DNA from 2 places in the Thermoanaerobacterium calidifontis genome. Region 2 is predicted to be linked to the other one. Evidence: riboswitches for the same ligand, from Rfam matches in the RefSeq annotation. Region 2 holds a riboswitch; the other holds the start of a gene.
The links. Region 2 has a riboswitch for thiamine pyrophosphate ahead of thiD (bifunctional hydroxymethylpyrimidine kinase/phosphomethylpyrimidine kinase). Riboswitches for the same ligand answer to the same signal wherever they lie in the genome.
Positions count from the first base shown of each region.

Region 1: linked by a shared signal. The riboswitch ahead of thiC (phosphomethylpyrimidine synthase ThiC) and the one ahead of thiD (bifunctional hydroxymethylpyrimidine kinase/phosphomethylpyrimidine kinase) in region 2 are both predicted to bind thiamine pyrophosphate.

Region 1 covers NZ_AP042436.1:857,211-861,431, forward strand. Annotated here, with positions in the region: gene asrA (anaerobic sulfite reductase subunit AsrA) at 1-207, shown strand, start outside; gene asrB (anaerobic sulfite reductase subunit AsrB) at 200-988, shown strand; gene asrC (sulfite reductase subunit C) at 1,006-2,019, shown strand; TPP riboswitch at 2,100-2,199, shown strand; gene thiC (phosphomethylpyrimidine synthase ThiC) at 2,312-3,616, shown strand; gene thiW (energy coupling factor transporter S component ThiW) at 3,644-4,126, shown strand; gene ACZ42G_RS04325 (ferritin family protein) at 4,216-4,221, shown strand, end outside.
Region 2 covers NZ_AP042436.1:1,823,200-1,827,420, reverse strand. Annotated here, with positions in the region: gene ACZ42G_RS09565 (ABC transporter ATP-binding protein) at 1-1,596, shown strand, start outside; TPP riboswitch at 1,647-1,762, shown strand; gene thiD (bifunctional hydroxymethylpyrimidine kinase/phosphomethylpyrimidine kinase) at 1,829-2,638, shown strand; gene cytX (putative hydroxymethylpyrimidine transporter CytX) at 2,628-3,809, shown strand; gene thiM (hydroxyethylthiazole kinase) at 3,802-4,221, shown strand, end outside.

The sequences.
Region 1 (4,221 bases), 970 kb from region 2:
AAAACTGCCGGTGAAATGATGAGATTCCGTACACTTCATAAAGTATATGATTATAAAGCTCGCTTTAAAACGGAAAACATGTGTGTCGGTTGTGGTCGCTGTGATGAAAGATGTCCAGAGTTAATATCCTTTTCGACAACGATAAATCGCTTATACGATGAAGTTGAAAAGTTGAAGTCGGGTAAAGGAGGCAGCATAAATGAATAATATTTTCATGCCTAAGCCATATAAGATACTTGAAATAGTTCATGAGACGAATTTGGAATACACATTTAGAGTTGAAGTTGATGTAAAAGCAGAGCATGGGCAGTTCTTTCAGATTTCCATTCCAAAGATAGGTGAAGCACCTATATCGATAAGCGCTATGGGTGACAATTGGATGGAATTTACTATAAGAAAAGTAGGAAAAGTAACAAATGAGATATTTAACTTATCTCCTGGCGATAAGATATTCATGAGAGGACCTTATGGTAATTCATTCCCTGTTAACAAATATAAAGGAAAAGACTTAGTTGTTATAGCTGGTGGTACAGGTGTATCGCCTGTTAGAAGCTTACTTAAGTATTTTTATGATAATTCGGAAGAAATAAAATCACTACACTTTATAGCAGGTTTTAAAGATGAAAATAGCGTCTTGTTTAAAGACGATTTAAATAATTTTAAGACAAAATTTAACACTATATATACTCTTGATAAGAAAAAAGTCGATGGATTTGAAGTTGGCTTGGTTACAGAGCATATAAGTAAAATACCATTTGATAGCTTTGATGATTACAATGTCATTGTCGTTGGTCCGCCAGTAATGATGCATTTTACAGCATTAGAATTATTGAAAAATGGGGTACCAGAAGATAAAATTTGGGTTTCCTTTGAGAGAAAAATGTCTTGCGGAATTGGAAAATGTGGTCACTGCAAGATAAACGAGACGTATGTTTGCCTCGAAGGTCCTGTGTTTAACTACACAAAAGCGAAGGATTTACTTGATTAAATGTGGAGGTGTATGTAATGAACTATGATATAGATGTAAAAAAAGTCCGCAGAAATTGTTACAGGCAATCGAAAGTCCGCGGTGAATTCATGCTGCAGATGCGCGTTCCAGGCGGTGTAATGGATGCTAAATATCTGTCATATGTAGAACATATTGCAAAAACATGGGGAAATGGACAATTTCATCTTGGCGTTAGACAAACTTTATCAATACCTGGAATAAAGTATGAATATATCGATGAAGTCAATAAGTATATAAAGACGTTCATTAAAGAGATAGAAGTAGACCTTTGTGGTGTTGACATGGAAGTAGATGACAATGGATATCCAACGATAGGTTCTAGAAACATTATGGCTTGCATAGGAAATAAACATTGCATAAAGGCAAATATAGACACAACATTACTTGCAAGAAAAATTGAAAAAATCATCTTTCCAAGTGATTATCATATAAAAGTAAGCATAGCCGGATGTCCTAATGACTGTGCAAAGGCTCATTTCAACGATTTTGGAATTATAGGCATTACAAAAACAGAATATGATTACGATCGTTGTATAGGATGTAAGAAATGTATCGAGGCTTGTAAACAACATGCTACAGGTGTTTTATACATGGTAAATGGAAAAATCGAGAAAGATTCGTGCTGCTGTGTTGGCTGTGGTGAGTGTGCACTTGTATGTCCCACAGGTGCTTGGTCTAGAAATCCTAAGAAATTCTACAGAGTCCTCATTGGTGGTAGAACCGGAAAACAGACACCTCGCATGGGAAAGATTTTCTTAAATTGGGTAACAGAAGATGTAGTGCTGGGCATACTTAAAAATTGGCAAGATTTCTCAGCAGAGGTATTGAATCATAAACCAGTATATCTCCATGGAGGTCACTTGATAGACAGGGCTGGATACAATAAATTTAAAGAGCTTATATTAAAGGGTGTAGAATTAAACCCTGAAGCTATGGTTGCAGATAGAATATTTTGGTCAGAAACTGAATACAGGTCAAACATAAATGTTAAGCCTGTTTGTGAATGTTAAATAATTAGATTTTTAATCCCGATTACCTTTACAATTTTAGAGTTTTAAAGTATAATTAGATTAAATTTAATACTTGTGAAATTAGTTTGCGGGGGAACCATTTTGGTTGAGAAGGTAAAACCTGACCCTTAGAACCTGATGTAGTTAATACTACCGTAGGGAAGCAAGCTTTTGATTATAAAGCTTTACCATGCGGTAAGGCTTTTTTTATTCAATATTTTCGAATATAACCTTCTTCCTCCCTTCATTTTACAAGTATCAAAACAAAATAATTTATGAAAGGATGACTGCGATGAATTACACTACACAATTAGATGCAGCAAAAAAAGGAATTATTACAGAAGAGATGAATGTTGTGGCAGCAAAAGAAGACATTGAAGTGGATTTATTGCTGAGCAAGGTAGCTTCTGGTGAAGTAGTCATACCAGCAAATAAAAACCATGAAGCACTTAGTCCAGAAGGCGTAGGGACAGGGCTTAGAACAAAAATAAACGTAAACTTAGGTGTATCAAGGGACTGCAACAATGTAGATGCAGAATTAGAAAAGGCAAAAAAGGCGATAGAAATGAAAGCAGAGTCTATCATGGATTTAAGTTCATATGGCAAAACTTTCGAATTTAGAAACAGATTGATAGGCATTTCTACAGCCATGATAGGTACTGTTCCAGTATATGATGCTGTAGGATATTATGACAAAGATTTAAAAGACATTACTCCTTCAGAATTTATAAAGATCGTCGAAAGGCATGCACAAGACGGTGTTGATTTTATGACTATCCATGCAGGCATCAACAGAGAGACGGCGGAAATTTTCAAAAGAAATGAAAGACTTCTAAATATCGTTTCTCGCGGAGGCTCTTTGTTATATACGTGGATGGAATTAAATGATAAGGAAAATCCTTTTTATGAGTATTTTGATGATATTCTTGACATATGTGCTGAGTACGATGTAACGATAAGCCTTGGCGATGCATTGAGGCCAGGCTGCATAAATGATTCCACAGATGCATGCCAAATAAAAGAGCTTATAACCCTTGGAGAATTAGCAAAAAGAGCTTATGAAAGGAATGTTCAAGTGATTATTGAGGGACCTGGTCATATGAGGCTGAATGAAATCGAAGCAAATGTTTTGTTGGAGAAAAAGCTATGTAATGGTGCGCCGTTTTATGTATTGGGGCCAATCGTAACAGATATTGCACCTGGATATGATCATATTACAAGTGCAATTGGTGGTGCAATTGCTGCAGCAAGTGGAGCGGATTTCCTGTGTTATGTAACACCAGCGGAACATCTGAGACTTCCAACGATTGAAGATATGAAGGAAGGCATCATTGCTTCTAAAATAGCTGCCCATGCAGCGGATCTGGCAAAAGGTATACGCAATGCAGAAAAATGGGATAATGATATGTCTTATGCCAGGAGAAAGCTTGATTGGGATGAAATGTTTAGATTAGCTATAGATCCTGAAAAGGCGAGAAGGTACAGGAGTGAATCTCTACCACATGATAGTGAAACATGTACAATGTGTGGAAATATGTGTGCTGTGAGAAACATGAATAGAGTTATTACAGGAGAAGATATAAGCCTGTTAAAGTAGGATTTTTAAAAATTGGGAGGATTGTAAATGAATATAAAAAAGATTACTTATTCAGCTATGCTGATTGCAATCGGTGTAGTTTTTGCGAATTTTGTATTTTTCCCTGTAGGTGTTTCGAAAACGACCCCTATACAGCATATAATTAATGTCATATCTGCAGTGACACTTGGCCCAGGATATGCAGTACTAATTGCGTTTTCAATATCCATAATCAGAAACATAATGGGCACTGGAACACTATTGGCTTTTCCAGGTAGCATGATTGGCGCTTTATTGGCAGGAATTTTATATAAATTGACAGGGAAAAAGATTTTAGCTGCATTAGGGGAGGTTTTTGGTACAGGGATAATAGGAGGCCTTGTGGCATTTCCAATAGCCAAATACATCATTGGTAAAGATGTGGGAGCATTTTTCTTTGTAACTCCATTTTTAATAAATACAGTGACAGGAAGCATCATAGCCCTTATTTTGCTTGAGGTTTTGGATAAGTCGAAAAAGGTCTATAAATAAAATATGGTAATTCGGTAAATTCCTAATTTTGTGATATAATGAACTTACAATCAAATAATAACAAATAATAATAAAAAGGGGGCTATAGTATGCCT
Region 2 (4,221 bases):
ATACCTAACAAGGATTTTAACCTTATATACAGGTTCGCAATTTTATTAGCTATAATGTACTTTGGAAGGATGATACTTGAATACATAGTAGGATACTATGGCCATGTTTTAGGTGTAAGCATAGAGTACGATATGAGAAAAGATGCTTTTTCACATCTTCAGAAACTTTCTATGAACTATTATGACAACACAAAGACAGGTTATATAATGTCAAGGGTTGTCAATGACTTAAATGAGATAGCAGAAGTAGCACATCATGGTCCAGAGGACCTTTTTTTGTCTATCATAAGGATAATAGGCACATTCATACTTTTGCTTACAATTGATGTGAGGCTGACACTGGTTGTATTTACCATAATACCTTTTATGTTTATATACATGTATATTTACAACAATAAGTTTGAAATTATATGGAAAAATGTCCGTGAAACGCAGGCACAGATGAATGCCACATTAGAAGAAAGCATTACAGGCATAAGGGTCGTCAAATCATTTGTAAGGGAAAAATTTGAGAACCTAAAATTCGATAATAAAAGCTCCATGTATAAAAGTGCCAGGTCAAAAGCGGTTAAGCATATTGGCATATTTGATTCTAGTGTAAATTTTCTTTCTAATATATCAGTTGTGATTACTCTTGCAGCAGGTGGCTACTTTATATCAAAAGGCCTCATAAATACAGGTGACTTAGTGGCATACATAATATACATTAGCCAGTTTTTGCAACCTTTGACTGTTCTTTTGCGGTTTATAGAGCAGTACCAGCAGGGTATGGCTGGCTTTAGGCGGTTTGTAGAGCTTATGGATACAGAGCCAGAGATAGCAGATAAAAAAGATGCGATAGAGTTAAAAGATGTGAAAGGCGATATTGAGTTTGACAATGTCACATTCAGCTACGACAATAAAAGAGAAGTACTGTCAGGAATCAATCTTAAGATAAAACATGGAGAGACAGTGGCAATAGTAGGGCCCTCAGGTGCAGGTAAAACCACACTTCTAAGCCTTATACCGAGGTTTTATGAGATAGATGCAGGCTCCATAAAAATTGACGGTATAGATATAAGGGATGTGAAGCTATCATCGCTTAGAGAAAATATAGGCATTGTCCAGCAAGATGTATTTTTGTTTTCGGGCACGATAAAAGAAAACATTGCATACGGCAAATTAGATGCTACTGACGAAGAAATAATCAATGCAGCCAAAGCTGCAAATGCCCATGACTTCATAATGGAGCTAAAAGATGGTTATGATACGTATATTGGCGAAAGAGGCGTTAAATTGTCTGGCGGACAAAAGCAGAGAATATCTATTGCAAGGATGTTCTTAAAAAATCCTCCAATACTTATACTTGATGAAGCGACATCATCGCTTGACAATAAAAGTGAATCGATTATTCAGCAGTCTATTGAAAATCTATCGAAAAACAGGACTACCCTCATAATCGCCCACAGATTGGGCACCATTAGAAATGCTAAGCGTATAATAGTGCTTACTGAAAATGGAATAGAAGAGGAAGGTACACATGAGGAGCTTATGAATAGGAAGGGCGTGTACTATAATCTGTACAGCTATCAACAGGAAAATTTGACGATATGGTGAAATATCCTGTACAAGTCAGATAATTTGTGTTAAAATAAAGTAAAAGTAAATATTTTTGTCTGGGGAGCTGGGGTGATAGCCCGGCTGAGAGTTAGCAGCTATTTCTGCTATGACCCATAACCTGATCTGGATAATGCCGGCGTAGGGAGTACATTGGACTTTGAGTGTGCTTATCCGGCACACTTTTTTCATTTTGTATTTCCTCAAGGCATACAAAAAAGGAGGAATCGATGTGAAGAAGTTGCTTACGATTGCAGGCTCTGACAGCATTGGCGGTGCTGGCATAGAGGCAGATTTAAAGACGTTTTGCGCTCTTGGAGTATACGGCATGTGCGTCATTACGGCAGTGACGGCGCAGAACACGGTAGGTGTCTTTGATGTAAGAGAGATGGATGCTGATATCATCAAAAAGCAGATAGATTGCGTATTTGATGATACGGCGGTAGATGCTGTAAAGATAGGTATGGTATCAAGCCAAGATATCATTGACGCTATTGCATCATCACTTAAAAGATGGAATCCAAAAAACGTCGTGTTAGACCCTGTCATGATATCAAAAAGCGGATATTACCTTCTAAAAGAAGACGCCATAGACGCATTAAAGACAAAACTTTTGCCTATGGCAGATATCATTACTCCAAATATACCGGAGGCGTGTGAGCTTACTGGAATGAATATTGAGGGAATTGATGACATGAAGGAGGCTGCTAAAAAAATCATCGATATGGGTGTAAAAGCTGTCGTTGTAAAAGGTGGTCATTCTTTAGAAAATGCTACTGATGTATTCTACGATGGAAGTGAATTTTTACTTTTGCCACAGGAGAGGATCGACACCAAAAATACACATGGAACAGGATGCACTTACTCATCTGCAATAGCTTCGTACCTTGGTAGAGGATTAAGCTTGAAAGATGCAGTAATAAACGCAAAAAGTTACATAACAGAGGCTATTAAAAATTCTCTTGAGATAGGTAAAGGTGTAGGACCTGTAGGACATTTAGTAGATCTTTATAAGAAAGCAGGTATTGACTATGAAGATTAAAAACTCAACGCTTTTTTTAATATGGGCAGGTGCGGCCATATCCATTGCAGAGGTTTTTACTGGTTCGTATTTTGCACCATTAGGCTTAACTAAAGGAATTTTAAGCATATTGTTAGGTCACATCATTGGCACTCTGTTTTTTGCTTTAGGAGGGCTTATGTCCTTTAGAGTTAAGAAACCTGCGATAGAGTCCACAAAAGGTGTCCTGGGCGAGAAAGGCATGGTATTTATAGGGCTTTTAAATGTGCTTCAATTGGTTGGCTGGACGGCTGTAATGATAATACAGTCTGCAAAGGCTTTCAACGGTGCTATAGGCATGTCTACTGCTATTGGAATTTTTGTCGTTGGCATATCTGTTTTATTGTGGACATTATTCTTTGACAATGAAGCTTACTGGATAAACGATATTGCTGTTGTGCTTTTATTTATCTTGACTATATTTGTTGTATTGTATTTGAAGGCGGGAAAGGTTGGATATGTAGCCGGAGACATGAGCTTCAGCGGTGCAGTGGAACTTGCCGTTGCTATGCCTGTATCATGGCTTCCACTGGTAGGAGATTACACTATAAATGCTAAGGATGGAAAGTCCAGTTTTATATATACATTCGCAGGATATTTCATAGCAAGCTGCTTCATGTATTTTATAGGGCTTTATGTGGCTTTGAAAACAGGCGGAAAAGACATAATCTCATATTTTGCATCAATAAAAACGGGAATTGTACCGCTTCTTATTATACTTTTGTCGACGGTTACAACGACTTTTATGGATGTGTATTCCGCTGCCATTTCAACACTTTCTATTGTAAAAGCTAAATTAAGCAGAAAAAGTCTGCTTATTATATATTCCATTGTGGGGATTATTGCCGCATATTTGTTCCCAATGGATAATTACCAAAACTTTTTGTACGCCATAGGAAGTGTATTTATTCCCGCATATACGGTTGTATTTGAAGATTTCTTTTTGATGAAAAGCAAAAGCCATAGCTTCTTAAATGTGCCTGCCACGATTTCTTTTGCAGTAGGTACGATATTCTACAATTATCTTACGTATTTTGGTACAAATCTATCAAAATGGTTTATAACGCCCACAATAGGTACGATTATTTTGACTGCTGTAATCTATCCAATTATGAAATCTTTAAATAAGAGAGAGGAGAAAATTTATGGTTGAAGAAGCAATAAAAGTTTTAGAAAGATTAAAAGAAGAAGTGCCGCTTGTCCACGCTATAACAAACTACGTCGTAATAAACGATAATGCCAATGCACTACTAAGTATAGGGGCATCTCCTGCGATGGTAATGTCACCGGACGAAGCGTACGATTTTACAGCAATTTCGAATGCTTTGTACGTAAATATAGGTACTATCAATAATGAAACTAAAGAGACAATAATCAATTCTGTAGTGTCGGCGAGAGACCACAAAAAACCAGTTGTTTTAGACCCTGTAGGATGTGCTGCTATAAAAAGCAGGGTTGATTTTGTAAACATGCTTTTAAAGATAGGTGATATAAGCATTATCAAGGGAAACGGCGGTGAGATAAATGCTTTATCAGGTGAAAGTGCAAATGTGAAAGGTGTAGAT